DNA from 2 places in the Halobacillus sp. AWM4_238 genome. Region 1 is predicted to be linked to the other one. Evidence: riboswitches for the same ligand, from Rfam matches in the RefSeq annotation. Region 1 holds a riboswitch; the other holds the start of a gene.
What was found. A riboswitch is a leader RNA that binds a small molecule or an ion and turns the genes downstream of it on or off. The one in region 1 is predicted to bind FMN.
Positions count from the first base shown of each region.

Region 2: it holds a riboswitch for FMN, as region 1 does, so the genes downstream of both, ribD (bifunctional diaminohydroxyphosphoribosylaminopyrimidine deaminase/5-amino-6-(5-phosphoribosylamino)uracil reductase RibD) here and ACXACN_RS10140 (ECF transporter S component) in region 1, are expected to answer to the same signal.

Region 1 is NZ_JBSWSY010000002.1:1,966,717-1,982,081, forward strand. It holds gene ACXACN_RS10100 (o-succinylbenzoate--CoA ligase) at 1-363, opposite strand, end outside; gene menB (1,4-dihydroxy-2-naphthoyl-CoA synthase) at 470-1,288, opposite strand; gene menH (2-succinyl-6-hydroxy-2,4-cyclohexadiene-1-carboxylate synthase) at 1,355-2,152, opposite strand; gene menD (2-succinyl-5-enolpyruvyl-6-hydroxy-3-cyclohexene-1-carboxylic-acid synthase) at 2,149-3,885, opposite strand; gene ACXACN_RS10120 (isochorismate synthase) at 3,873-5,276, opposite strand; gene ACXACN_RS10125 (1,4-dihydroxy-2-naphthoate polyprenyltransferase) at 5,505-6,449, shown strand; gene ACXACN_RS10130 (hotdog fold thioesterase) at 7,165-7,560, shown strand; gene ACXACN_RS10135 (TraR/DksA C4-type zinc finger protein) at 7,596-7,973, shown strand; gene ACXACN_RS10140 (ECF transporter S component) at 8,005-8,598, opposite strand; FMN riboswitch at 8,749-8,895, opposite strand; gene ACXACN_RS10145 (hypothetical protein) at 9,030-9,299, opposite strand; gene ACXACN_RS10150 (hypothetical protein) at 9,457-9,630, shown strand; gene ACXACN_RS10155 (hypothetical protein) at 9,786-9,998, opposite strand; gene ACXACN_RS10160 (M20/M25/M40 family metallo-hydrolase) at 10,104-11,162, opposite strand; gene ACXACN_RS10165 (thioredoxin family protein) at 11,281-11,832, shown strand; gene ACXACN_RS10170 (potassium channel family protein) at 11,931-12,929, shown strand; gene ACXACN_RS10175 (YugN-like family protein) at 12,912-13,328, opposite strand; gene ACXACN_RS10180 (glucose-6-phosphate isomerase) at 13,413-14,762, opposite strand.
Region 2 is NZ_JBSWSY010000002.1:2,588,765-2,604,129, forward strand. It holds gene ACXACN_RS13050 (bifunctional 3,4-dihydroxy-2-butanone-4-phosphate synthase/GTP cyclohydrolase II) at 1-388, opposite strand, end outside; gene ribE (riboflavin synthase) at 401-1,051, opposite strand; gene ribD (bifunctional diaminohydroxyphosphoribosylaminopyrimidine deaminase/5-amino-6-(5-phosphoribosylamino)uracil reductase RibD) at 1,051-2,127, opposite strand; FMN riboswitch at 2,297-2,446, opposite strand; gene ACXACN_RS13065 (glycoside hydrolase family 13 protein) at 2,749-4,407, shown strand; gene ACXACN_RS13070 (OsmC family protein) at 4,473-4,922, opposite strand; gene ACXACN_RS13075 (GNAT family N-acetyltransferase) at 4,940-5,395, opposite strand; gene ACXACN_RS13080 (SE1561 family protein) at 5,392-5,586, opposite strand; gene ACXACN_RS13085 (TerC family protein) at 5,693-6,469, opposite strand; gene pepT (peptidase T) at 6,785-8,017, opposite strand; gene ACXACN_RS13095 (AI-2E family transporter) at 8,155-9,231, shown strand; gene ACXACN_RS13100 (MFS transporter) at 9,320-10,504, shown strand; gene ACXACN_RS13105 (DctP family TRAP transporter solute-binding subunit) at 11,284-12,333, opposite strand; gene ACXACN_RS13110 (TRAP transporter large permease) at 12,397-13,662, opposite strand; gene ACXACN_RS13115 (TRAP transporter small permease) at 13,693-14,247, opposite strand; gene ACXACN_RS13120 (GNAT family N-acetyltransferase) at 14,466-15,323, opposite strand.

The DNA of each region.
Region 1 (15,365 bases):
CTCTGATGCCGACTCTCTAGCACAACGCATGTTGCTTCCATCCGCATAAAAATGTAAAACGTGAGCATCTGAAAGCTGGTATCGAATTTCTGAGGGAGTCAATCTCGTATTTAATAGGACAGCAACTGCTCCAACATAACTGATCGCGTGAATGAAAACGGCGTACATCGTACTGTTGCTCGCAAGTAATGCCACGTGGTCGTTCCGTTTGACCCCGTTTTCCATAAGAGCATAGGCTACACACCGGCTTTTTTCCCGTAATTCAGAAAAACTGACCCTCTCACCATCTGCTGTTTCGATTGCTATACGCTCTGGAAATAAAGTTGCTTGTTTATCTAACCAATGAGGAATACGTTCGCCCATTTCCACCCTTCCTTTACGTCGTTCTATTTTGCTGCTCCAATGATAAAAAGGGGACATCCTATCAACAGGATGCCCCTTCACACATAGTTTCATATTTAGAGGAGAATCAAGGGAAACGAGGGAACTGATCAAAGTCAGGCTTTCTCTTCTCCTTGAAGGCGTCGCGTCCTTCTTTCGCTTCCTCCGTTGTGTAATACAACAATGTTGCGTCTCCACCCATTTGTTGAAGACCAGCTAAACCATCTGTATCGGCATTGAAAGAAGCTTTCAAGAAACGTAGAGCTGTTGGAGACTTCTCAAGCATTTCACGACCCCATTGCACGGTCTCAGCTTCAAGATCTTCCAATGGTACAACCGTGTTCACAAGACCCATTTCCTCTGCTTCTCTCGCAGAATACTGACGGCATAAGTACCAAATTTCACGGGCTTTCTTATGACCAACGATACGAGCAAGCAACCCTGCACCATATCCAGCATCAAAGCTACCCACTTTTGGACCTGTTTGGCCGAAGATGGCGTTATCAGCAGCAATCGTTAAATCGCAAACGATATGTAAAACATGTCCACCACCGATAGCATATCCGGAAACCATAGCAACCACTGGCTTTGGAATGACACGGATCAAACGCTGCAAATCAAGTACATTCAAACGAGGAATATGGTCATCCCCTACATATCCACCATGGCCACGTACTTTCTGGTCTCCACCAGCACAGAAAGCATCATCTCCAGCTCCTGCAAGAACAATAACCCCGATTCTAGAATCATCACGAGCATAAGCAAAAGCATCAATTAACTCATGCACCGTTTGTGGACGGAAGGCATTACGAACTTCCGGGCGGTTGATCGTAATTTTAGCAATCCCTTCAAATCTTTCATACATAATATCTTCGTATTCGCGTTCACTAACCCAATCAAAAGACATCATATTTCCTCCTTTTTCTATTTCCATTTCCAACATCCCTCATGAAAAAACGCTTTCATGCATGTATCATTTTATCATGAAGCCATCTACAATTTTAGCAAAAATTCCAGGATTCTCAAGGTGAACGGTATGACCGGCACCTTTGACCACTTGATGAGTGGCCTGAGAGAAGCGTTCAGCCATATTTCTATTGATGGTTACGAACTTTTCGTCTTCCTCTCCGGTTACTAATAAGACGGGGCACCTGAGTGTCGATAACTGATTCCACCAAGAGGGCTGATGACCTGTCCCCATTCCTAAAAGCGATTCAGATAGACCTTTAGCCGTCTGACTTAGCCGTTCTTCTCTTAATGCGTTTTTCACATCATAAGGAAGAGATTGTTGCGAATCAAAAAGTGGTAGACTTCCCCAAAAGTTTATGAAGGATTCGATTCCTTCTTCCATCACTTTTTCTGATAATCCTTTATCTTTTGCTTGTCTTGCGAGCTGTTCTTCTGTTGTAGGTAACCCCGGAGACGCACTTTCGAGAATTAATCGATCAACATATTCAGGGTAGAGCATAGCAAAAGATAAAGCGGTTCTTCCTCCCAGAGAATACCCAAGCAGGGACACCTTTTCCAACCCCCACTGATCAAGCATAGCTTTGAGATCCCGGCAAAAGCGTTCCATCGTTACAATGCCAATGGAACCTGTCTCTCCGTGACCTGGCAAGTCCACTTTTAATAAGCGGTAGGACTTTTCAAAACGGGAAGTGATCAAGTCAAAGGTTGAAGTACGCCCCGTAAACCCGTGCAGCAGGATGAGGGGGTGTCCTTCCCCCTCATCCTCGACCCAATATTCTCTTCCGTTCACTTTCATCCTCATAAACGGTCGCTCCATTCTTGAACCGCTCTTTCTACATTCGCCCAGCGCTCTTTATGAAAAGCTACATGATCCTCACGGCTCGTCACCACTTCAACGACGTTTAACCCTGGACTAGCATAGCTATCTGCTAAAGCACGCTTGTAAGACTCCCAAGTCGTCACTTGTCTGTGTGTCCCTCCATACATTTCGATGGCAGGCTGGAGATCAAGCCCTAAAGGAGTCCCGAAGAGTTCTTCAAAATGATCCGGATGATTGGATTGGGGCAAATAAGAAAAGATGCCTCCTCCATCATTGTTAATCACAACAATCGTTAAAGGAATGTTCTTATTCTTTGCCATCCAAAGCCCATTCATGTCATGGAAGAAGGATATATCCCCTAACAATAATGTCGTTTGCTTCCCAGTGGCTGCAACTCCAATCGCTGTACTGATCACACCGTCAATCCCGTTCGCTCCTCTATTAGCCATCACCTGCACATTCTTTGGTGAAGCCATGAAGAAACTGTCGACATCTCGGATTGGCATACTATTCCCCACAAAGAAATTGGAACCATCCGGGACCGTTTCTGCCAAATAAACGACAGCATGTCCTTCATTGAGCGATTCCCCAGGTTCAAGGAGCATTTCATTTTTTGCTAAAACATTCATCTGCTGCCAGCTTGAAAGCCACGATGTTTCTACATTTCCTTCAGGCATGAATTCAGCTAAGCGTTCACACAGTTTGACCGGCTCACTCCAAATAAATGTTGTCTGAATGCCGGCTGGCTCCCGAAATTCTCGTTGCTCATCCACAACATAATGATCGATTTGATCTTTATATTCCTGGATCCATTTCAAGTACGCTTTAGAAACCGGCATAGCACCGAACCTTACAATATAATCAGGGACAAAGCGCTCCTTAATCGCATGTGACTTTAGAAGAGCCCCATAATTTTCAATAATATTCCTTTTGTCATGACCACCTGTGCGCAGCTGCGATAAAGGGTCGGCGAAAACGGGAACCCCGAGGCGTGAGGCAAGGCCTGCAACAGCTTCAGCCATTTGAGGATTGGTCTGCGGACCTACGACAAGCAATCCTTTTTCCCCTCGTGCAAGCCGTTCAAATAGTTGCTTTAACGCTTCATCCCGCATAGATAAACTTCCTCTTTCAGCTTTAGGGATCGGTTGAATGTCTCCACGCCATGCACCTTCCAATTGAAAGTTCGGAATCAGTGGCTCACGAAATGGAAAATTCAAATGGACAGGTCCTTGCCCGGCATACGCTTCTTCCACTGCTCTCGCTGCCTGCTGTCTCGCATAAAAGAAGTTGTCTTCTTCCGGTAAAGCCAGATCCTGATACCATTTCACATAATGGCCAAACATCTGAATTTGATTAATGGCTTGAGGGGCGCCCACTTCTCTCAACTCATGCGGCCTGTCAGCGGTCAACACGACGAGTGGTACTCGACTGTAGAAAGCCTCGATGATTGCCGGATAATAGTTCGCAGCTGCCGTGCCGGATGTACAAACAAGTGCAACTGGCCTTTGCTTCTGCTTGGCAATTCCCAACGCAAAAAAAGCTGCTGAGCGTTCATCAAGGTGAACCCAGTGATTCACCTCAGAATGCTCAGCAAAAGTCATGGCTAATGGAGTAGACCGCGACCCTGGTGATATGACGACATGTTCGACACCCGAAAACACGAGTTGGTCTACAAAATGAGTCACATATCTCGATAATGCTTCTACATGTCCCATTCTGATCCTCCCAATACATTCAACATAGGTTTTAATTTCACAGCTGTTTCTGCATATTCCGCTTCTGGATCTGAATCTTCCACTACTCCACACCCTGCAAACAAAGAAGCTTCTTTTTGCTGGATGAGAGCCGAACGAATCGCTACAGCAAACTCACCGTTATCCTGTGCATCGAACCAACCGATTGGACCAGCATACCAGCCTCTGTTCAACGTTTCATGCGTACGAATGTATTCGACTGAAACTTGTTGCGGCATTCCTCCGAGAGCCGGAGTAGGATGGAGCTTTTCAATCACGTCAAGCAACGTGTAGCCTTGATCCAATACGGCTTTCACTGGGGTGTATAAATGCTGGAGGTTCCGGAGTGGATAAAGGACGGGGCCAATCGGTACCTCTACTTGGCTGCTGCAAGCTTCTACCGCATCTTTAATCATTTCAACGACAAACTGATGCTCCTGAAGATTTTTAGGATCGTTAAGCAGCTCTTCCCCAAGCCTATTATCTTCTTGCTCAGTCCTGCCACGTGGGATGGTCCCTGCAAGACAAGTAGAGACTAGCTCCCTGTCATCCACTTTCGCAAGCCTCTCAGGTGTCGCACCGATAAAGTGATCCCCTTCACATTCGTAACAAAAAATATAGCTGTTTGGCTGAGTGTCAGCCAATGCTCTCAGAATAGGGGTGATCTGCACGTCCTCTTTGAACGTAACGCGTAGTTCTCTTGCAAGGACAACTTTTTCCATCAACCCTGCCAGAATATCTTCCGTCGCTTTTTTTACGGATTCTTTCCAAGACTCAGGAGCAACCTCAAAGGTTTGATCAATGACCGGTAACGAACCGGCAATCTCCTCTTCCCTAAAAAGAATATCTCGATGATCTTGTATTTGATTCGCGATCTGCTGTTGATGATCTTCAGGAAAGATTAAGGCATTAATGGTTAAATAAGATTCCCCATCCACTTTCGTTAGCAAAAAAGCAGGAATCGTCATTTGACTGTCAGGGAAAGATTCCCACGGTGGATCTTCATTTTGTTCAGGGTCGAAACTGAACCCGCCAAGAGCCACCATTCCAGTACCTTTTTTATTGTAATCATCATGCACCATCGCATTTTCCTGCAGATGCTTCCATAGGGATTGGACTTCACGAAAACGTTGTTTGCTTTTTGCATACAATTGACTGGCCTTTCCTACTCCGACCATAGTCAAATCATTTTCAGCACTCTGCCAAAACGAGCGGTGTTGATCAATACGCTGCCCCAAATCAAAAAATTGAAAAGGATCTTGATTATCTATATGTTCAACGATACTAATAAAAAGAGGTTCCCCAAGATGATGTGCTTTCTGAAGAGCTTCCCCGATCATTTCTTCTATATGAGGGGTCTTCGTATGAAGCATATATATTCCTCCCATTCTTTAAGGGACATTAGCTACTCTCACTACACAAAGCAAAAGGATGCTTTTGTGTGCATGCATCACTCTCTATTTTATTCTCTTTTTTCTCTTGACTCAAGGAATCTTGCTTTAAAACCAACATTTTCTTACATTGATTGACACTCATGGGCGGTTTCCCTAAAATTAAACTGTTATCATAACAAGAGTATAATCACAAGGGAGAGAACACCAATGAGCTCTGTTCAAAACCAAAACATGAAAGCTTCCTTGAATGAACGCGAAGGTTTCCAAGTGTGGTGGCGTTTGCTGCGCCCCCACACACTGACCGCTGCCTTTGTCCCTGTTTTTGTCGGGACGATGCTTGCTGCTACGGAACAAACGATCAATTTTTGGTTATTTGCTGCCATGTTGCTCGCCTCCATCCTCATTCAAGCAGCTACAAATATGTTTAATGAGTATTACGATTACAAGCGAGGTTTAGATAATGAAAATTCGGTCGGGATCGGGGGAACCATTGTCCGTGACGGAATCAGCCCGAAAACCGTACTCTCATTAGCCTATCTATTCTTTATACTAGCAGGAGTGCTGGGTATTTATATTTGTGCATCGTCAAGCTGGTGGATTGCTGTCATCGGATTGGTTTCCATGTTGTTTGGCTATCTTTACACAGGTGGCCCTTTACCGATTGCGTATACCCCATTCGGTGAAATCACAGCAGGCTTTTTCATGGGGACCATCATTATTGGAATCAGCTATTTCATTCAAACCCTGACGATCACCTCTGAAGTAATCATCGTTTCCGTTCCTGTCGCCATCTTTGTCGGTACCATCTTATTAGCCAACAATATCAGGGATCGAGTCGGCGATGCCGAAAATGGCAGGAAAACACTCGCTATACTTTTCGGCCACAAAGGGTCCATTATCTTCATAAGCTTACTTTTTGCAACGGCCTTTATTTGGACAGGCCTACTCATCATTTTAGGCACCCTGCCTTTATGGTCATTAATTACCTTCTTTAGTGTAATAAAAGCAGCAAAAGCCATTCAGGGATTTATAGGAAAAACTCAACCACTCGAAATGATGCCAGCCATGAAAGCAACGGCCCAGACGAACACCATCTATGGTTTTCTCTTAGGTCTATCCTTGCTATTACACCTTAACTTCCCTCTTTCCTAAAAGAGAGAACCAGAAAAAACACATCAGGAGAAACAAAAAAGGATGGTCCCCACCATCCTTTTTTGTTTCCACTAAAGCTCCCTTTTCTTGAAGACTTAGTTTCGAGACTTCTGTTGAGTGGATGGGGGCTGCGGGGAATGACTCGCTTTCCGCGGGAGCGCGGTGAGCCTCCTCGGACTGCGTCCTGTGGGGTCTCACCCTGCACTTTTTCCCGCAGGAGTCTCGCCATTCCCCTCCGCCCCTTTGCCTTATAAGTATCTCGAAACCACTTCCAGAATAAGCAGTTTTTCTGCTTAATAGGATTTGGTCGATTTAACTTAAAGAAAAGAGCCATTTGTATTCTAACGCGTGCTATATAGCGCTTTTCAGTTAGGAATCAGTGATTTTTGAAAACCCTCCATACGTGTGCGTGGGTTCGTTTCTCTAATATATGGAATGGGGTGGTTGGGAAGCTGCGAGACTCCCGCGGGAATGGATTGGCTGGCGAGACCCCGCAGTGCGAAGCACGAGGAGGCTTGCTGTCATCCCCGCAGGATAGCGAGTGGCTTCCCAACCACCCCTGACGCTCAACTCAGCAACGAACCCCGGATAGTCTCGAACCTGAGTCTTCCACAATCCTGCCAGATAGTTGAACAAGTCGTTTATGATTTTAGTTCGTAACATGAAGGTTTGACCATTTTTACAATGGGAATAATACAAAAAGGACGGGATGAACATGAACAAAGCTATGATGAAGAATACATTGATGGAAGCATTAGGGATGGAAGTTTTGACGGCAGATCCGAACAAGGTACAAATTCGTATGCCTGTCGACCATCGTACACATCAACCCATGGGATTTCTGCATGGGGGAGCGAGTGTCGCGTTAGCTGAGAGTGCAGCAAGTATCGGAGCGTTTTTAAACATAGACACCGATCAACAACAAGTATTTGGTGTCGAAATCAATGCTAATCACATCAAAAGTACCCGTGATGGATATGTAACAGGAACAGCAACTCCAGCCCACATCGGAAAAAACACGATGGTATGGGAGATTCAGATTGTTAATGAAGCGGAAGAGTTGCTGTGTTTATCCCGATGCACGGTAGGAGTCGTTCCGTTAAAAAAGTAAAACCAATGGTCTTAGTTGAAAGGAGTTTCTATACAATGTTGAATGACGAACAAAAACAAAAGTTCAAGGATCGCCTTTTACAAATGAAAGAAGAAGCAGAAGCACAGATGGAAGAATACAAAGAAGATCAAGCTAAAGAAGATTACGAAAATGACCAGACCGGTGAAATATCAAGTGTAGCCGATCATCCTGGTGATCAAGGTACCGATCAATTTGAAAGAGCGAAAGAACAAACTTTCTATGAACAAGCTCGTGAGAAATTGATGGAAGTCGAAGATGCATTGAAGCGTATGGAAGAAGGACGTTATGGATTAAGTGAAAAATCGGGAGAGCCCATTCCAGTTGAACGTCTTGAAGCCATGCCAACGGCACGTTATAAAGTAGAAGAAATTGAAAGCGAAAAAAATCATTAAAAAAAAGCGAGGGGCTCTCCCCTCGCTTTTTCTATGCTGCCGATTGACGAACACTTTTCTGCTCAATCCAGTCCTTCATTTTTACAAACAACATCATGAATAAGGATCCAGCAATGGCTCCTTTAATCACATTGAACGGAAGAATCCCCGCAACGATCGTCATCCATTTCACATCTGTACTCATTGTCTCCCATCCCATGAACCAGCTGTACGCAGGGAGGATGAGGAAATAATTCAAAACACTCATAATCACTGCCATGAAGACGGAACCAAAAACCAAACCTAAGACAAGTGATTTCATCGTCTTTCCTCTGCGGTAGATTAGCGCAACAGGAACAATAAAGAGCACACCAGCAAAGAAATTCGCTACGACCCCGATGGGATCAGAAACTCCGGTAAAAATCATATATAGACCGTTCTTCAATGCTTCCACGACAATACCTGCAAGCGGAGAAAATAAAATTGCAGCTAAAAGAGCTGGTATATCACTAAAATCCACTTTTAGGTAAGGGGGTAAAAAAGGAAGCGGAAATTTCAAAAACATTAACACCATAGATATTGTACCAAGTAATGCCAGAATAACTAACTTTTGCAGTTTTGATGATTGCCCTGTGTAAGCGTTCATCATCTCTCCTCCTTCATCTTCTCATCGATTCACATCCCAGATGAAGGTAAACGGCCTATAAACACATAAAAATAACCCTGTAGCTCTCGGGCTAAGGGCAGACGTGTCCATAAGGAAATAAAGGTAGGTGTTTAGACTACCTGTTCCGTTTGACATCTTCTCCCATCCAGACTGTAACTGTCGGTCCCGGACTTTCACCAGGTCCACCGCATGGTTGAACCGTGCGGGTCACGGACTTGAAGAATCCACGTTCTTCTTACCGTCGGTCGGGAATTGCACCCTGCCCCGAAGATGGAATCGATATGTTATTGTACACTTATTTTATACAAAAAGCTGGGATCCCGCAAGTTTAATGTTTCATGGCGAATGAGGTAAGAATAAAGAAAAAAAAGGAAAATACTCTATAAGTATTTTCCTACTATCTAAAAGGACTATTCCCGCGTATTCATTCGTCGATCATTTTCTCGCCTTTGTTCAGAAGGTTCCTCTCCAAGATCCGGTTCCTGTTCATCGTAGTCAATAGGTTCTTCTAAATCACGTCTCATTTCATCATCACGGTCCATGCGATTTCTTTGATCATCTTGATCATAGCGTGTGGGTTGATAATTTACATCTTCTGGCTCATTATCATTGACTCCAGCACATGCAGTCAAAAGGGAAGTAAATAACAACACCATTATGATTGTTAACCGTTTTTTCATCTCCTCACCTCCTTGATTTATTCCCCCTTACTATTTACATGCTTTAAAAATTCATACACATGAAAGGATGAAATCATCAATCATAAAATTCACCTAATGAGGCAAGATAGTCGTGTAACTCCTTTCAAACCATCACTTAAAAAGGAATGATGATCATATGGGAAGACGAAATTCATGGGTAGCCTTAGGCACAGCCGGGGCTATAGGTGCTGCCGCTATGTATGGGATCAATAGAATGAATCGTAATGGCGGCATGCAGCAAGTGGGGCAAAATGTCCAAAACAGCCAAGTCGCACAAAATTTACAAAACGCTCTTCCGAAAAATAATTAATAAAAAAAGGAAGCCAACTTTTCTGGCTTCCTTTTTTTCCCCTTATATTCAGTTCACTTCCCACAAATCTAATCTTCAAAGATTGCCCTTGTTCACCTTGACCTCTGTTTTGAAAAGCACTAAAAAAACAAGGTGCATGCTAGCACCTTGTTTTTTTATGCTGATGGTGACTGCATTTTTTCTGTCGCATCGATAAACAGACGGAGAGTTGAAGAAACAGTGGATACATCGACGAGACCATCTTCACTATCTTTCACCTTATCAAGTTGCATGAGAATGTATTCATCATATCCATGCAACTGTAACTGCCCGGCACAAATCTTCCCTTTCAACGTCATAATTTGTTGATGCAGTACTTCCCGATCCATGCAGATCACTCCTTAATATAGAAGATTATATCTGCTATTCTCTCCAATTATGCTATAAATAAACGAAACACCGAGGGAAGTTCCCTCGGTGCAGTGCTGGATCATTTAATCTTCTAGCGGATTCAGACTCTCCCGGCCTGTCATGTTTTTTATCATTTCTACCATTAAGGAGATTTCTTCCTCAATGTCCTGAATACTGACGGTTTCTACCGGAGAGTGCATATAACGAAGAGGCAGGGATACAAGACTGACTGGGACTCCTTTACCTGTTAGTCTCATCTTATCAGCATCCGTCCCCGTCATTCTAGGTGTAAGCTCATACTGGACTTCCATCTCAAGGGATTTAGCCGTGTTTTCCAAAAGTTTGTTAATCTTCCGGTTAATCGGCGCACCTTTAGCTAGTACTGGACCACCGTCCAACCGGACATCTCCATGTTTGTTCTTATTGACTCCTGGGTAGTCGGTCGCAAACGTCACATCGCACGCAATGGCCATCGTTGGTTCAATACCAGCAGCAGCGAAATAAGCTCCTCCCATGTTGGTCTCCTCATTGACAGTGCTTGCTGCATAGACCCCCACTTGAAGATCCTCTTTCGATAGTCTTCTCAATACTTCCCCAACAATAAATTGTCCTGTACGGTTATCCAAACCACGGCCTGCTATGTATCGATCCATCAACAGCTCAGGCTCTCTTTTGTAAACAGCTAGATCACCGATTTGTACAAGTTGTTCCATTTCTTCTTTGGATTTGGCTCCACAATCAATAAAAAGGTCATCTAAACCGAAGTCACCCTTCAATCCACCATGGTGTTGGGCATTTACTCCAATAACTCCTGTCAATTCCTTTGCATATCCAAGGATTCTAACCTTCATCCCTACCGCTGCTTTTGGATTGATGCCTCCCATTTTGTCAAAATGCAGAAAACCTTGTTCATCGATCCGATTGATGACAAGGGCTATTTCATCACAGTGCCCGGCTAATAAAATTTTAAATTCCGCATCAGGATTCAATACTGCAATGGCATTTCCGGAGTGGTCCGTTTTGATTTCATCAGCAAACGGGCGCATTTCTTTAATCCATCTTTTTTGTATTTCCATTTCCATACTGGATGGAGAAGGTGTGTTCAATAATTCCATTAAAAAATTCAATCGTTCTTTTTCCATATTCATCCCCCTTTTCTTTTATCATACCAAAAATAAAGAATTCCATAATAATTAGACGCTTATTCTGACCTTAATGAGGGAAAATGACCTTGTAGGAGTTTGTAGAGGAGGAATTGTAATGAATTTAGAAAACTGGTTTAACAAAGGGATGTCGCCCCAGACTTACGTAGATCACATGCATACCCATCAGAAAGACTTCATTTATATATACGAAAATTTTCAAATCCCTGTTGAAGATGAGCCCTTGTTCGAAAAAGTTCAAGATAAGAAATTACGTGCCATCGTTCTTACGGAGGATTGGTGTGGAGATGCGATGCTGAACCTGCCGATTTTCTTAAAAATTGCAGAGAATGGCCATATCCCTGTTCACTTCCTTTTACGTGATGAAAACTTAGAGTTAATGGATCAATATTTGACGAACGGACGGTCAAGGTCCATTCCTAAAATTATTTTAATCGATTCGAACGGAGATGAAGTGGGAACATGGGGACCTCGAGCTCCTGAAATACAAGCCTTCATAGATGATTCTTTAAAGAATCTGCCTGACCAAAAGGCTGATGATTTTAATGAAAAAAGGAAAGAGATGCTCACATTTATTACAAAAGCCTACCGTGATAATCGTGACTTCTGGTCGTGTGTTTATAAAGATTTAAAGAAAAAAATATCCTAATATGATATAAAAAGGACTTCCTCATTGCTAAGGAAGTCCTTTTGTGTTTGAAGAAAGACAGGAAGAGCCATACTGAGGATAAAAAAGGGGCGTATGGCATGCAATCCTTAATCCGCCTATACTTTCAAATGCCGCTGTTTTTGCGGTTATTAACGACCGTATTGTTTATCATGACATTATTCGGAATGATCATCCATATCATCGAACCGCAAAATTTCCCTACATTTTTTGATGGTCTTTGGTGGGCCTTTGTAACTGGTGCCACTGTTGGTTATGGTGATTATGTCCCTTTGAGTACATCAGGAAAAATTATCGCGATTCTTCTAATACTCTCAGGCGGGGGACTTGTGACCTTCTATATGGCCACCCTTTCCGCATCAACAGTTAAACATGAAACGGATTTATCGGAGGGAAAAGTCCCGTACAAAGGAAGCGATCACTTAATCTTAGTTGGCTGGAATGAACGGACACGGCACTTGTTAGACATGTTGGAAGAACAAAACCTTCAGGAAAGAATCGTTCTCATCGACCGGACGATGAACCAATTTTATCAGCGTTTATCCAGTGTACATTTCATTAACGGAAGTGCAACAAACGAAGAGACACTTGAACATGCCAATGTGAGTGAAGCAAGGATGGCAATTATAACCGCTGATCCATCTATGGAAGAAGAGCAGTCCGATCAAACCGTTATACATCAGATTGTCTCGTTAAAAGGGCATCACCCAGGATTGTTCATCATCGCTGAAGTATTGACTGAAAAGCAAAAAATCAATGCAGAACGAGCAGGTGCCAACACAATCATCCGTTCTAATGACTTCATGAGCAGCCTCTTTTACCAGGAGCTCTATCGCAACGATCCCGTCAAACCTTTCGAACTTCTTCTTAACTTGTTGACAGAACGTCAATTTCATGAAGAACAAATTTGCAGTGAACTCATTGGCAAACCTATGCTCAAGGCATTTGAACATTATCTGAAAGAGCACTATCAAATCATCGGCATAAAAAAAGGGGAAGATCTCTCCTTCGACCTTCACCCTGACATTGTATTGGAAGAGGGAGACGTACTTGTTGTTTTTTCACCCCTTCGAAAGTAAGACTTGTTCCACTTGAGCAAGCAACTCTCTTCCCTTATTTACATGTTCTTCAGGAAAAGTAGCATCTTTATCCACCGGCTCTTGAAACTGATCGAAAATCGCACGGAAGTTTCCTTCTTTGACGTTGTCATCGAGGCCCGGATTGTATTTATGTGAAAGTAAGAACGGTTCCTTCATTTCAATCATGGCATAATCACCAGGGGCGTCCAATGAGCCAGAGGTTACGACGAATGGAAGACGTATGAACTGGTATCCGACATGATCATCAATCTTATAATCAAAATATCCATGTTCATAGTCCCAGTTGTCGGAAAGCTTAAACCCGAGTGCCTTCAGTTCGCTTTCCACATCGTTATACGTGTAGACCTGCCCTGTAATCGGTGAAGATAATGGAATCACTGTCATCACTCCTTTATTTCTTACTATGCCCAAACGAAAAAAGCTCAGGTCATCCATTTTTTGGATGACCTGAGCTTCTCTTTTTTATTTCAAACGTTTTTCAAGTTCTTCTTTTTCTTTTTCGAATCCTGGCTTGCCTAGAAGGGCGAACATGTTCACTTTATACGCCTCTACGCCTGGCTGATCAAACGGATTCACACCTAACAGATAACCACTGATGGCACATGCTTTTTCAAAGAAGTAAACCAAATAGCCGAACGTAAAAGCATCACGCTTAGGCAGGTGCAAGATCAAGTTTGGCACATCGCCGTCTGTATGTGCAAGCATTGTACCAAGATAGGCTTTTTCATTTACCTCATCGACTGTTCCACCTGCAAGGTAATTGAGTCCGTCCAAGTTCTGACCATCTTCTTCAATAGTAATATCTGAGGATGGTGTTTCTACATGTAAGACCGTTTCAAACAGGTCACGGCGCCCTTCCTGTACATATTGTCCAAGAGAGTGCAAATCCGTGGAGAAGTTTGCTGAAGCTGGGAAAATTCCTTTTTGGTCTTTTCCTTCACTTTCACCGAACAACTGCTTCCACCACTCTGCAAAATATTGAAGAGATGGCTCATAGTTCACGAGCATTTCAATTGTTTTACCTTTGTTGTAAAGAACATTTCTAACGGCTGCGTACTGATACGCAGGGTTCTCAGATAACTTCTCCGTGCTCAACTCACTCTGTGCAGCTTGAGCACCTTTCATCATTTCATCAATGTCAATGCCGCTTGCCGCAATTGGAAGAAGACCAACTGCAGTCAACACAGAATAACGACCGCCCACATCGTCAGGTACGACGAAAGACTCGTAGCCTTGTTCGTTAGCCAGCGTCTTAAGCGCCCCTTTTTCTTTGTCTGTCGTTGCATAAATACGTTTACGCGCTTCTTCTACCCCATACTTCTCTTCAAGGAACTTACGGAAGATACGGAAAGCAATTGCAGGCTCTGTTGTCGTCCCACTCTTCGAGATGACATTGATGGATACATCTTTATTCTTAAGTACATCAAAAAGTTCATTCATATATGGTGCACTGATGCTGTTTCCCACGAAGAACACCTGTGGAGTGTTGCGGTCTTGCGAAGACAGCTCATTGTAAAAGCTGTGGTTCAACATTTCAAGCGCAGCACGTGCCCCTAAGTACGATCCACCAATTCCGATCACCAGTAATACATCGGAGTCTGATTTGATCTTTTCAGCGGATTGCTTAATGCGAGCGAACTCCTCTTTATCGTAATCCTCTGGTAAATCCAACCATCCTAAAAAGTCATTTCCTGCTCCAGTTTTTTCATGGAGAGATTGATGGGCAAGGGATACGGCTCCTTGCATATATTCTAGTTCATGCTCACCAAAGAACGGTAGAGCTTTTTCGTAATCAAAACGAACATGTGTCATTTATGACCCTCCCAATCGTCATTTTTTGCTTAACCAATTTCACTTTATCGAAACCTTACCTTCAAATCAAGCAATCGCTAAATTGTAAACGGATACATAGCAAACTTTCATGAAATTGATAAATTATGTCATCATACATCTCTCAGTAACCAACGAACTCAACAAAAGCTCCCGTTTGTGGAAGACTCAGTTTTGACATAACCGGGGTTCGTTAACCGCGTTGGGTGTCAGGGGTGGTTGGGAAGCAACTCGCTTTCCTGTGGGGGAGTGGCGAGCTTCCTCGGGCTAATGCCCTGTGGGATCTCGCCGATCTCCTTTCTCCCACGGGAGTCTCGCAGCTTCCCAACCACCCCATTCGATCATGTGAGAAACGAACCCCTATACCAGGAAGAAGCACCTTTCACCATCACTACCTATAATAAGAAAACGCTCTATAACAAGCGGTTATGATCACTATTCATACGATGGAGATATGTGTTATAGCTCCCAATACGTATAGGAAGCGCCTAATTCTGAAAGTGGTTTCGAGATACTTATATGGCAAAGGGGCGGAGGGGAATGGCGAGACTCCTGCGGGAAAAAAGTGCAGGGTGAGACCCCACA
Region 2 (15,365 bases), 620 kb from region 1:
CAATTAAAGGAAATATATGTCCAGGCTTCTGAAAGTCTGCTGCCGTCGCTTCTGGATTCAACATTTCCTTAATTGTCAAAGCCCTTTCATCCGCGGAGATCCCTGTTGTCGTATCTTTATGATCGATACTTACGGTAAAGGCCGTCTGATTAGGGTCCGAATTGTTATCGACCATAGGTACAAGTTTCAGGTCCTGAGCCAGTTCATTGGTCACCGGCGCGCAGACAAGTCCGCGGCCATGCTTGATCATGAAATTGATCATTTCTGCAGACGCATATTCAGCAACCCCTATTAAATCTCCTTCATTCTCACGGTCTTCGTCATCACATACAATGACAAGTTTGCCCTGCTTTAAATCTTCAATTGCCTTCTCTACTGAATCAAACATCATTACACCCTCTTATGCAAAGCCGTTGTCGGAAAGAAACTGTTTGGATAGTCTCGACTTCGGCTCTTCGTTATTTTGTCCGCTCAAAAAATGAGCCACGTATTTCCCGATCATGTCGCACTCAATATTGACACTGTCGCCAGGTCCTTTTGCACCGAGCACCGTGTGCTCCATCGTATGAGGAATAAGTGAAATCGTCACTTTGGAGTCATCCACACCAAATACCGTCAGGGAAGTACCGTCTACAGCAATGGAACCTTTATATACGAAATATTGGATTAGTTCTTCGGATAGTTCAATTTCATAATAAACGGCGTTTGATTCAGGCTTTTTTGAGACGATTTTGCCTGTTCCGTCGATATGGCCGGATACTAAGTGACCTCCGAAACGCCCGCCTGCAGCCATCGCCCGTTCTAAATTGACCGGGTCGCCTTGCTGCAGTTCATGAATATTCGTAGCCCGGTACGTTTCCGGCATCACGTCAAAAGATACCGTGTCTTTCGTAAAATTTGTTACAGTCAAACAAACGCCGTTGACAGATATGCTGTCACCTAACTTGACGTCTGCTAAGATTTCTTTAGCAGACAGGTTCACTTCCAGTGCTTCGGTTTTATTTTTCACTGACTTTAATGTTCCTATTTCTTCAACAATCCCAGTAAACATTAAGACTCTCCCTTTCTAACGGAAACAATTTTAATGTCATCCCCTATTTTTTCAGTCGATACGATTTCGAAGGAACTTACATTTTTTAATTGCTGGATCCCTTTCCCACCCACAGGCGTCAAGGCATCTTTTCCTCCAATCAGCTTAGGAGCCAGATACGTTACGGTTTCATCCACTTTTCCTGCACGGACGAACGCATCAGCAATCGTCGCCCCTCCTTCAACAAGCAAAGATGTGACTTTTTGTTCTCCTAAATACCGAAGGACTTCTTCTATGGAAACCTGCTCACCAGGAAGCGGAATGATGGTGACATGTTCATAGTTTTCATAGATCTTCCTATCTTCTTTTTTTACATGATCTCCTACGAAAATCCATGTTGGGGCCGAATTGTCCTGAATCAACTGAGAAGAAGGAGGTATTCGGAGGTGGGTATCCAGGACGACCCTTTTCGGATGACGGCCTTCCCCTTCTATTCTCGTCGTTAATTTAGGGTTATCCATCAGCACCGTGTTGATTCCGACTAAAATGGCATCTGAGCGGTGTCTATAGTGATGTCCATCCAGGCGTGCTTCTTTTCCTGTAATCCACTGGCTCTCCCCTGTAGACGTCGCAATCTTCCCATCAAGGCTCATGGCCGTTTTCAAACGAACATAAGGCTCTTTCTTTTGCATGAAGTGGAAAAAGGACGTATTCATCTCATCCGCTTCTTTCTTCAACACTTCCGTCTTCACTTCAAGCCCATGTTCCCTCATCATTTGTATTCCTCTTCCGGACACTTTAGGGTTGGGGTCATTCGATGCAACGACTACTCTTTTTATGCCAGCCTCGATAATGGCCTCTGCGCATGGGGGGGTCTGCCCATGGTGGCTGCACGGTTCGAGCGTGACATAAATTTCAGCACCTTTTGCCTTCTCATTTGCCATGCGAAGGGCATGGACCTCGGCATGAGGTTCTCCTGCTTTCACATGAACACCTACTCCAACAACCTGATTATTCTTAACGACAATCGCAGCAACAGAAGGATTTGGACTCGTTTGCCCGACGGTTTCCCGCGCCATATCGATCGCGACTTTCATATATCTCTCATCCCGATTCAAGACCTTCACCACCTTTTTTAGTCAGCATGCATAAGCTGACAAATAAAAAAACCCCGAAGAAGACAGACTTCTCCGGGGTCATTGAACGTAAATCGCATACACTTAAAAAAGGGTACACGTGTGTTGAATTTTTGTACCTTTACGTTTCTGCAACCTTCTCCCATCCAGACTTTAACTGTCGGCTTTGGAGTTTCACCAAATCAGGGAGAACCGTGCCTAACACTGATTCTCCGTCGCGGGCTCGGAGCTTATGCTCATTACCGCCGGCTGGGACTTTCACCCGACCCCGAAGGTTTCATTATTCAATTGTATGTTACATCTTAAATCATATCGGATTTATTATGGAAGTGCAATTCAAATGAACTTGTCGATTTTCACTTTTTACAATACTCCCTATTGTAAAATTAGATGAAATCAGCTAAGATAGATTACATTAGGAAAACGTTTGCACAAATTGGTGCAAGAATCTAACTCAATAATAATTTTTGACATAACTTGGATGGTCATCAAGTTTTATTTTTTACCCGGATGCGCAATCGGTTGCATTTGGTGGTGATCGATCTATTAACGTAAGGAAACTAAGGAAACGAGGGGATTCGTATGGAACGTGTATGGTGGAAGGAAGCGATTGGGTATCAAGTCTACCCGCGTAGTTTTCAAGATTCGAACGGTGACGGGATCGGCGATCTACAAGGAATGATTGAACGACTTGATTACTTAAAAGAAATGGGCATTGATTTTATTTGGATCTGTCCGATGTACAAGTCTCCGAAAGACGACAATGGCTATGATATCTCCGATTATCAGGATATATTAGAAGAATTCGGAACGATGGAAGATTTCGATCGTTTGCTTCAGGAAGTGCACAAGCGGGACATGAAACTGATCATTGACCTTGTTCTCAACCACACAAGTGATGAACACCCATGGTTCATAGAGTCAAGAAGCTCTAAAGACGATCCGAAACGTGACTGGTACATTTGGCGTGATGGTAAAAACGGTGCAGAGCCAAACAACTGGGAGAGTATCTTTGATGGTTCAGCCTGGCAGTACGATGAAAAAACAGAACAATATTACTTGCACGTGTTCTCCACAAAACAGCCCGACTTGAACTGGGAAAATCCCGAAGTTCGTGAAGCGCTGTATGATACAGTCAACTGGTGGCTGGAAAAAGGTATTGATGGCTTCCGTATCGATGCGATCAGTCACATAAAAAAACGTCCGGGCTTTCCTGACATGCCAAACCCTAAGAAAGAGAAATACGTCTCTTCCTTTGATATGCATATGAACCAGGAAGGCATTCATAAATTTTTACAAGAATTCAAAGATGAAACGTACAGCAATTATGATGTCATGACCGTCGGCGAAGCGAATGGTGTCAGTGCTGACGAAGCGGACCTTTGGGTTGGGGACAATGGTAAAATGGATATGATCTTCCAATTTGAGCACTTGGATCTTTGGGATCAAGACGCTGAACAGCAGTTGGATATCCCAGGGTTGAAAAAAGTCCTCACTCGCTGGCAAAAAGCTTTGGAAGGCGACGGCTGGAACGCTCTGTTTGTAGAAAACCATGATAAGGCCCGCGTTGTATCTACGTGGGGAGACGATGAAGTTTATTGGCGTGAAAGTGCAACATCGATCGCAACGATGTATTTCTTTATGCAAGGAACTCCCTACATCTATCAAGGGCAGGAAATCGGCATGACAAATATGGCCTTCCCTTCCATTGAAGATTATGATGATGTCGCAGCGAAGAACTTGTACAAAACGAAAAAAGAGCAAGGCATGTCCCATGATAAAATCATGGAGATTCTTTGGAACACCTCCAGAGATAATAGTCGAACGCCTATGCAGTGGAGTCATGAGGAAAACGCCGGATTCACAAGCGGTACACCGTGGATGAAAATCAATCCGAACTACCAAATGATTAATGTGGCCGACCAACAGGACGACCCCCACTCCATTCTGAATCACTATAAAGAAATGATTCGTTTGAAAAAACAGCATGAGCTGTTTACGTATGGTACGTATGATTTGATTCTGCCAGACGACGAACAGATTTATGCTTATACAAGGACGCTTGGTGACAAGACCGCTTTAGTGATTACGAACTTGACGAAAAACACAGCAGTATTCCAATCCTCCTATGCACTGAATTCTGAGGATTTAATCCTCTCCAACCTGATTGTTGATAAACATGTAGATCTAAGGAGCTTTACACTCAAACCATTTGAAGCACGTGTCTACTTGCTACAATAATTTTTATTGTCTTCGATCAGCTTAAAAGCACAAAAAAGGACGGCCACCTTGGGGGCCGTCCTTTTTCATTTGGCAATGCTTGTGTCTGCTTCCATTTCAAGCTCAACGTTCCCCTGGATGGCTTTTGATATCATGCAGCCTTTCTCTGCTTTATCAATTAGGCGGTTGAGTTTCGTTACATCCTTCTCTTCCGCTCCTCTACGAAGAACGACGCGCGGTCTGTGGATAATTTTTTGATAGGTGAAGACACCGTCCGTAACATCGACAATGCCTTCTGACTGCATGTCCATTTCTTCCAGTGGCAACGCTGCTCGTTCAATCATAGCGGCGAGGCTGATGATGTAACAGGTCGCTGCCGCCCCAAGAAGCATCTCGTCTGGATTGGTGCCTACATCCGGGCCATCCATCTCTTTCGGGATCGATATTTTTGTTTTCAGTTTTTCTGATTCAATATAGCCGACTTCGTTCCGGCCGCCTGGCCAATCCGCTTTTAAGTGAAAATGATGCAAAGCCATGATGTCACTCTCCTTCTTTATTTTTGCATGAAAAGGAACTCATAATGTCCCCCATTCGTTGCCTGCATAAACGTATGTTTCTTTCTGAACCCTGCACGCTCGTAAACAGAAATGGCACGCTGATTGAACGTTGCAACGGAAAGTGTAAAAGCATCCACTTCGTATTTCTCTCTTACAAAGGTAAGGCACGATTGAACGAACCATTCTCCTTGCCCTTTCCCTACTTCATCCGGATGCATACCTAATCCAAGACCAACGGTTGGATGCTCGTTCACGTCTACCGTAAGAAAACCGATCAACACACCATCCATATGTGCGCTATACGTGTGTGGACTCCGCTTCTCAGGATTAATAAACAGCTCCAAATCTTCCTCGTCAGCCGTCATATCATAAAAATCATAAGGATCAGAGTATTTCCATCCTGCCACTTCTTCTGCTTCCTGTTGTGTGATTGGTGTCCATTGAACGTTCATGAATCCTGTTCCCAATCTTTTTTGAACCGGGACATTTTCAACTGCAACTGCTCAATCATATCCAGAACACGATTGAAATCTTCGAAATCCACATGTTCTTCATCCATACTGGAGACGACTTGATTGAGCATTTGGATTCTATTTTTTATATAATGAAACTGCTGCGAAGGATGTTGAGCTGCCTTGCCCATGGGTAACCCCTCCTTTATTTCCTCTCCTTCCATCTTACCTTGCTCATCACGAAAGTAAAAGATTTTGCCCATAAGAAAAGCTGCGGCAAAGGCCACAGCTTTTTAATTATTCTTCTTCCACTTCTTTTTTCTCTGATAAGAACCATCCTAGTGCTGCAATAAGGACAAGGACAGAATAGAAGATGATTTTCCATAAGGCTGAATGAGCAAAGTGTTCATCCAGAATTTGAACATTCGGGTGTGCAAGGGTTGATACAACTAATTTCACACCGACCCAGCCCACAATGACGAAGGCCGCTACTTCTAAACCTGGACGGGATTTCAACAGTTTTACAAAGTAACCTGCCGCAAATCGCATGATGATAATTCCAATCATCCCACCAGCAAGAATGACACCAAATTGTGCACCATCCAAGCTTCCGACTTCAGGTAAATCCGTTTCAGGCAAAGCGACGGCCAGAGCGACGGCCGCCAAAATAGAGTCTACAGCGAAAGCCAAGTCCGCAAGCTCTACTTTAAGGACAGTAACCCAAAAGCCTTTGCCTCGTTGATTCCCTGCGTCCTCTTCCATTTCTTCTTCATAATCATCCCCCTTGGTCCGCCAACGATCAAAGAGGTGTTTCCCTGATATGAATAGTAAATAGGCGGCTCCTAATGCTTGTACCTGCCATACGTCTACAAGGAAGGAAATAATGAATAGAGATCCAAATCTAAGTATGAATGCACCAGCTAAACCATAGAATAACGCTTTTTTCCTTTTTTCTTCCGGCAGGTGTTTGACCATGATTGCTAATACAAGGGCGTTGTCCGCAGCAAGAATCCCTTCTAAGCCAACAAGCACAATCAAAACCCAACCGTATTCAATTAATAATTGAGCATCCAAATCTTTTCTCTCCTTTTCCAAAAAAAATGGCCCCCACCACAATGGTAAGGACCAAAAGAATAGACCTTTACCATAGTGGTAAAGGTCTCGCTAACAACTTCCGTTGCCAATAAAGCCGGGGAAGATTTCCCGAAATGACGACTTTATTGTCCCAGCTACTCCCCTTTAGGAATGCTACATCTATCCTTCATCATAGCATGCAACCATGTTTTGTCAACGACTTTCCTGCCCACTTTATTGAATAATCCTAGTATGAGGACAGGACGGTTTCCTTATGCACGATTGAACGGACGTTTGATTCATTCGCGCCTTTGGTTACTTTTCAGCCTTTTCTTCAAACAAGCGGGCAATCTCGACAATGACCTGGGTTGCTTTTTCCATACTTTCAAGAGAAATGTACTCGTATTTTCCGTGGAAATTTTCTCCCCCAGTAAATAGATTCGGTGTCGGTAATCCCATATAGGAGAGTTGAGATCCATCCGTCCCACCCCGGATTGGTTGCACAAGTGGCTCTACTTCTTTATTCAGCATAGCCTCATGTGCAATATCTACGATGTGTTTTACAGGTTCGATTTTGTCCCCCATGTTGTAATACTGATCTTCAATGGTCAGATCCACTCGTTTCATGCCATGTTCAAGACGGATGGTTTCAGCTATTTGCTTCATCTTCTCTTTTTTCTGATGAAACCTCTCTTTGTCATGATCCCGAATCAAATAGGTCAACTCGGCTCTCTCAACATCTCCCTGAATGGAGTGAAGGTGGTAAAATCCTTCATACCCTTCTGTATGCTCTGGAGCTTCATGGTCGGGTAAAGCTTCTTCAAACGCCATCGCCAACTTAGCCGCATTCACCATTTTATTTTTCGCTGTGCCAGGGTGCACGCTGTGGCCGTGAAAGATCACTTTGGCTGTGGCCGCGTTGAAGCTCTCATATTGGAGTTCACCTCGTGGCCCTCCGTCAACCGTATAGGCGTAAGATGCACCAAAACGTTCCACATCAAATTTATGGGGACCTCTGCCGATCTCCTCATCCGGTGTGAAAGCTACACGAATCTTCCCGTGTTTGATTTCAGGATGCTTGATCAAATGATGCAGAGCTGTCATGATTTCCGTAATTCCAGCTTTATTGTCCGCACCGAGAAGTGTCGTACCGTCTGTCGTAATCAATGTCTGCCCTTTATATGTAGCAAGCTCCGGGAACTCTTCCGGCGAGAGGATCACATCCTTGTTCAATTGAATAGCTCCGCCGTCATAATCTTTTACCAATTGTGGGTTTACTCCTGCCCCTGTAAAGTCTGTAGCTGTATCAATGTGCGCAAGAAAACCGATGACGGGAACCTCTTTATCCGTATTCGCTGGAAGGGTGGCCATCACATAGGCGTGGTCATCAACTGTGACCTCTTCCATTCCCATTTCCTTCAGCTCATCCACCAATTTATTAGCCAGCTCCCATTGTTTTTCCGTGGAAGGAGTGTTCAGACTGTTTTCATCCGATTGTGTATCCATTTTCACGTAGGAAGTAAAACGTTCCAGCAATTCATTCTTCATTCAAATTCCTCCTTCAATTCCATGCTTCTTTTTTCAGTTTATTCTTACTAAGATTAAAAGTAAATGTATTGCTTCACAGACAAACTTTGGTATTCTTAACTTAGTGATTAAACTCTTATAAAAAGGTGTGTACGCTTTTGATTCATAAACGTTGGTTCCAAGTCATTGTTACCGCCATTCTTCTCTCCCTGTTGGTTTTATTATTAAACCAGATTCAGTTCTTTTTTGAACCCATCCTGACGTATATCGCAGCCATCGCTGTTCCTCTCATTGGCGGGGGAATTCTTTTTTATATTTCTCGTCCGATGCTGCAGCTATTAGAAAAATACCGCGTCCCTCGGATCCTAGGAATTCTGATCATTTTCCTTCTCTACATATTCATCGGATTCTTGATCACCCGTTTCATTGCTCCGATTGCTCAGGAGCAATTCACAAAGCTCGTGGACAATATCCCTGATATGGCAGAAATGCTAAGTGAAACCGTTACGTACTGGCAACAAAATCAGGATATTATTCCAAGTGAGTTCAACAGTACCATTGATAATGTAGTCAATAATTTAGAGACATATTTACAAGGAGCACCGACGGTCATTATCAACGTCGTCAGTCAGCTGATTGGTTTTGTTTTTGCACTCGTGCTGATCCCTTTCTTCCTTTTCTTTATGTTAAAAGATGGAGATAAGCTTGTTCCCTTCATTAAAAAGTTCTTAAATGACCGTGCTGCCAAAAGCTTTGAAAAGCTGGCTCGATCCGTCGACTACACACTGAATGCTTTCATCTTGGGACAAATGACCGTAAGTATTGTCGTAGGTCTCCTTTTGTTAATCGGATACATGATCATAGACTTGAGATATGCGCTCACCCTCGCTTTGTTTGCGATGGTGATGAACGTCATTCCTTTTGTCGGACCATTTTTGGCTGTGATCCCAGCGTTACTAGTGGGACTGTTCCAGGATCCCATCCTTGCTGTTTGGGTCGCTGTCATTACCATCATCGCGCAACAGTTGGAAGGAAACTTTGTATCCCCGAACGTTATGGGGAAAGCACTAAGCATCCATCCACTGACCATCATTACGTTGATCCTGGCAGCAGGAAGTCTCGCTGGTTTCCTTGGATTGCTGTTCGCGATTCCGACTTATGCCGTATTGAAAGCCATCGTCAGTCATTTTTATGAAGAGTGGCTAGAGAGAAGAGAAACAACGAATCCAGAATAATATCAGGTGAAGCCCGCTAATTATAGTGGGTTTCATTTTTTGCGCGTACCAAGCAAATGCAACACGATATGGAAGTGAGGAAATGAAAATGTCACAACCGAAACTTTGGACATGGCCCTTTATCTTTTTGATTTTAGCCAACCTATTCACATTCATGAGCTTTCAGATGCTTCTTCCTAACCTGCCTCCCTATATTGAATCGATCGGAGGTTCGAGTTTACAAGTAGGACTGATTACGACAACGTTTGCTTTTGCCGCAATCATCATCCGCCCTTTCATCGGCCATTTACTAATGACGCGTCCACGTAAAATCCTTGTGTTGATTGGAGCCATCTCCCTGCTCGTCATGACCGCTCTTTACCCAATCACACAAGTGGTTGTCATTCTACTGATCATCCGTTTCATTCACGGGATTGCATGGGGATGGTCGACAACGGTAAACGGAACCGCGGCTGTTGACCTCGTTCCTAGAAGACGCGTGGGAGAGGGCATGGGGTATTTCGGTCTCTCCGTGACAGTCGGGATGATTATGGCCCCAAGTCTAGGCATCTACCTTTATCAAAATTATTCGTTTGATCTACTGGTCGGCATCGCTGTCGGTTTGGGGATCATTGCCATTCTGTTGTTTTCCGTTACTCAATTTGTAACACCTGATCAGGTATATAAGAACCAGGAAAGTCCTCCCCGCTTCTCTTTTGTGGGTTCACTCATTGAAAAACGAAGCTGGTATCCAGCCCTCGTTACGATCCTGAACACTTTCGGCTACGGGTCTGTCGTTACGTATATCGTGATTTTCGGTAATGAACAAGGACTTTCCGGAACGTTTCTTTTCTATTTCTTCAATGCTGTTTTTGCGACCCTGTCCAGACCTATCACCGGCCGCTACTTTGATAAAAACGGTCCATGGAAGTTGATCATGATTTGTTCCATTCTTTCGTTTTGCGCCATGTGGGTGCTCGCTCTTGCCAGTTCAAACGTTCACTTAATCATTGCAGGAGCTATATTCGGCATCGGATTCGGATCCATGATGCCTGCTCTTCAAGCATGGGTCATTTCTAAAACGACAACTGAGCGTAGCGGGATTGCTAATGGGATGTACTATTCATCCATCGACCTCGGAATCGGATCAAGTGCATTCATTCTCGGGTTTATCTACCAGTTTGTAGAAACAGCTACGTTATTCAAGCTGTCCAGCTTCCTGTTTGTTCTCGTTCTAGTGCTTACGATTTTAGACTACAGAAAACAAACCGAACCATGGGTAGCTCCCGAATAAAACAATTCTATTAAATATGGCAGGGTTGTGGAAGACTCAATTTCGAGATATTTCGGGGTTCGTGCCTGCTATGGGCGTTAGGGGTGGCTGGGAAGCAACTCGATTTCCTTTGGTGATTGAGGCAAGCCTGCTTCGCACTGCGGGGTCTCGCCAGCCATTCCATTCCCGCGGGAGTCTCGCAGCTTTCCAACCACCCCATTCGATTATGTGAGAAACGAACCCCTATACCAGGAAGGTGTATCTTACACCATCACTTCCTATAACAAGAAATAGCTCTATTACAAGCGGTTATGAGCTCTATCCATACAATGGAAGCTTTGTGTTACAGTTCCTAATACGTATAGAACGCACCTAATTCTGGGAGTGGTTTCGAGATACTTATCAGGCCGAGGGGCGGAGGGGAATGGCGAGACTCCTATCTTAAGTGTGGAGGTGCCTCGATCAGCGGCGTATGGACTGGACTGAGCTGGCGGAGATAAAGGAAACACGAAGAACGGAGTGATTCGATGTTGACTTATCGTACAGAAGCGAGGGAAGTCTCACTAGCCGCTAGGCACCGAAACCGGATATCACGAAGAAAAAAGTGCAGGGTGAGACCCCACAGGACGCAGTCCGAGGAAGCTCACCGCGCTCCCGCGGAAAGCGAGTCATTCCCCGCAGCCCCCATCCACTCAACAAAAGTCTCGAAACGGAGTCTTCCACAATCGGGAGCTTTAGATGAAGAGGAGAAAAAGGCATGAAAAAGTCCAGAGCGGTGAGCTCTGGACTTTTTTTATGCTTTATTCGCCTGATCCTTCAATCTCTTCAAGAAGCTTATCAAGGACCTTACCGTCTACTGTAGAGACATCGCTACGGTAGAAGTCTCGGACAGGAAGCGCTTTTTCTTTGAAAGCTTGGCGCTGTTCTTCTGTCAACTCAATAATTTCTGTCGGGTTTTCTGTATCATTTTTAATCGTTTCTAGGTATTCTTCATTTTGCTTTTTCTGTTCTTCGAATACCCAGTCCTGCATTTCTTTAACAGTTTCGTCCACCATCGTTTTCATCTCATCATCAAGACCCTGGTACCAATCTGTGTTGACTGTCGTCATGGCTACATAGTTGTTGTGGTTGGATAGAGTCATGTAATCCTGCACTTCGTTGAAGGAAGCATCTCCAATGAAGAAGATTGGATTTTCTTGCCCTTCCACTGTACCTCTATCCAATGCTGTGTAAAGTTCTGACCAACTCATTGGAGTAGGGTCTGCTCCATATGCTTCATAGGACTTCAAGATTAGAGGTGACGTCTGTGTGCGCATTTTAAAGTTTTCAAAGTCAGCAGGTTTTTCAATCGGCTTGCTGGATGTCCACTGCATCGCACCCTCTGTCCAGTAGGATAGAGGCGAAATGCTATGTTCTTCATACAGCTCACGAAGATCTGTGTTTAGTGCTTCACTATCATTCAATATTTGTTGTGTTTTTTCCACACTATCAGGGAAAAGGAAATGCAAAGCGAAAATTTGTCCCTCTTTTACCATATTCCCCGTAAAACCAGGAGACATAATCGCCATCTGTACGGTTCCGTTTTGAAGTTGTTCTACTTGGTCAGTCTCACTACCAAGTCCACCAAATTCGTATACATCAATATTAACGGCTCCATCCGATTTTTCATTCATCCGTTTGGCGAATTCTTCTGCGTATTCGTATTGGACTTGTCCATCCACTTCTTCCGTTACGAACTTCCAGTTATACGTTTCTCCACCATCACCGCTGGCGTTGCCGTCTCCGCCGTCACTTCCACCACAGGCAGCAAGGACGATACTGAGCACGACCAACGACAGGATTGTTAACAAACTACTTTTTCTAAAGATAGCAATGACCTCCCCATTTTTTGTATATCAGCTTTCACTCCCTAATTAGAGAAGAATGAGTGAAAGTTCTTCAAAGAAAATCAATAATACTGAAATAGCAAACATCATCAAAATATATGGCGGTGTTCCTTTGATGACTTCTAAATACGGCTTATTGAATACCGCACTGGCTGTAAAAATATCTACCCCAAATGGTGGTGTCGCTGAACCCAAGGCCGCTTGGAATGTGATCACAACTCCTAAGTGGACTGGATCCACTCCTGCGCTCATCGCAGCAGGATAGAAAATCGGAGTCAATATCAAAATAACAACGATGGGATCGACGAACATACATCCAATGAAGAAGAAGATCGTCACCATCAGGAGTACGTAGATGGCACTTGGATCTGATCCAAGAACGGTTTCTGTAATCATCTGCGGAATTCGAGCGAATGATATGACCCACGTGAAAGCTTGTCCACCCGCGACAAGAACAAAAACGGCAGATGTCACCAACCCTGTAGATTTGGCGATTTTTGGCAATTCCTTAATATGTACAGAGCGGTAAACGATCACTTCCAGGACAAAGGCATAAAGCACAGACATACCTGCTGCTTCTGTTGGACTAAACAACCCTGTGTAAATTCCTCCGATAATTAACACCGGAAATCCGAGCGGTAGTAAAGCCTTTCTGGTCATCAACAGTCTTTCACTCCACGTGGCTTTATTCGCCAATGGAATGTCCGCCATTTTTGCGTAGATGACACTGTAGATGGAAAAACACAAGAAGACTATGACACCTGGAATAATTCCGGCGATAAACAAATCACCCACCGATGTTCCAGATACCAGCCCGTATATGATCATGCCGATACTTGGTGGAACAAGCAACGCCACATCACTGGAGTTGATGATCAACGCCATCGCTGTTGGGTCTTTGTAGCCGATCTTCAACAATCGCTCTCTCATCGGTTTACCGATCGCTACGACCGTCGCCTGCGTAGATCCGGATATCGCACCAAACAAGGTACATGCGGCTGCCGTTGTGACCGCATACCCTCCCCTGATATGCCCAATAAAAGATCCGATAAAATCTAACAATCGATTCGAAGTTTTTCCTGTTGTCATAATATCCGCTGCAAAAATAAACAACGGTACAGCCAGAAGTACATAAGGTTCTATCCCTGTAGAAAACTGTTGCATTAAAATCATAGGATCCAAATTCGGGAAGTAGATGAACATAATGACCAATGGTGCCACCATCAACGGAATCATCATTGGAAAGTTCAATAAAAGAAGGATCACCATAATTATGAGCATTGTCGCTATCATATTGTTATCCTTTCTTCATCGTAATTTTTATTACAAGTGCGTTCCTTCTAGTTCTTTTGTTTTTTCGTCGTTATAATCCTTTGCATCTGTCCCTAAATACACTTCATCACGATGTTTAATGTTGATCCATGCATTTCTTAAGAACTGTATGCCTCCTAGTAAAAATCCGATGGGGATGAAGAGATACAAATAGTAAGCAGGCATTTCCAATGCTGATGTTACCCTGCCGGATTCATAGACTTCACGAACGTAAAATCCTGAATAATAAGCAAGAACAAATAATACAGCAGCCGTTCCTAATGGGATAATCACAGCTAGTACTTTCCTCACTTTAAAAGGGGCCAAGTCATAAAAAGCGGACATGCTTATATGGCGTCCTTTCCTCGCTGCGTAACTGATTCCCATGAATGTAGCTACTACGATCGCTATTTGACTCACTTCATCTGCAAAAGGTGGCGAGTAGCTGAATATTGCCCGGCTTAACGCCTTACCTACAACCATCAAAGCTATGATGATCACCGCATAACTTAAAATGAATTCTTCGATCTTTAGAATGATTTTGTCTACTACCTTTAATACATTCAACTATGTAATCCTCCTAAATGTTGGTGTAGTAGTTTTTAGGTCAATTACTAAACATAATACCTAAATCTGACCCTATTACTCAAATCAGATTAAACAGAATTTTTCGTTTATTTTCATTGTATTTACCAATGTAAGGAACTTGTAATTGCCGGAGGCTTATATGATCCACATAACTCATCATAGATACTGAATGCTTCAATTTCACCATTACATTTTACTTATTTTGTAAAATGAGGTTTAAAATGATAGACGATTGAATCACCGATTCTTTCATATCCTATCTTTTTATAAATGGAATTCGATGTGGAATTGGCAAGATCCGTGTACAGGGAGCAGAAAGAGTAGCCACTGTTCAACAGTTTTTTCGTCAGATGCCATACGGCTTGAGAGGCATATCCGTTTCTTTTATACGAATCTGGTGTAAATACAGCATTGATTGTCGCTCCATTTTTTGTTGTTCTTGCCCGGCTTGCCATGGACACAGGATTACCATCCATGATCCATAAATGAAGCCGAGAATCCTCAATTAGACTCTCTGCCATTTCTTTCGCACGTTCAATTACATGACGTTCACCCGTTTGCTCTCCATAATCTTTCAACCAACCTTCAACGAGGGATACTTTTGAAAAGTCTGCTTCAATCAATTGGCCCGCTTGTTTATGTATCGGTTTTAAGTGCTTTAGTCTAAATATGCCTTGCTCCATCTGCATCTCTGCATCCTGCCCTGTAAGGAGCTTCCACTCTTTTAAGAAAAGTTCGACCGCTTTTCGTTCTCCCACCAAACCTGGAACTTCGTATTTTTCCTCAAACAAATACTGAGCAAAAGCACGAATAGGAGTGGGGTCCAATTGAACAAGCGAAGGAAGGATCCATAAATGCGGAGGAGTCCTCATTGCCATGAACGTGGTCTTCCCATTGGCCTGGTAGCTGATTAAATGACAAGCTTCTTTTCCTTGAGAATTTTTTAATCGTTCCAAAATACCCAAAGGAAGGTTGTTTTCTGCTTCTTTAGCCAGTAGCAACGGTTCCACTCGTTCATGGAACTTGATTGGATTGTGTTCATAAATTATAGTCATGTACAAGTACCCCTTTTCTTTTTGATTCAAACCGTATTTTTG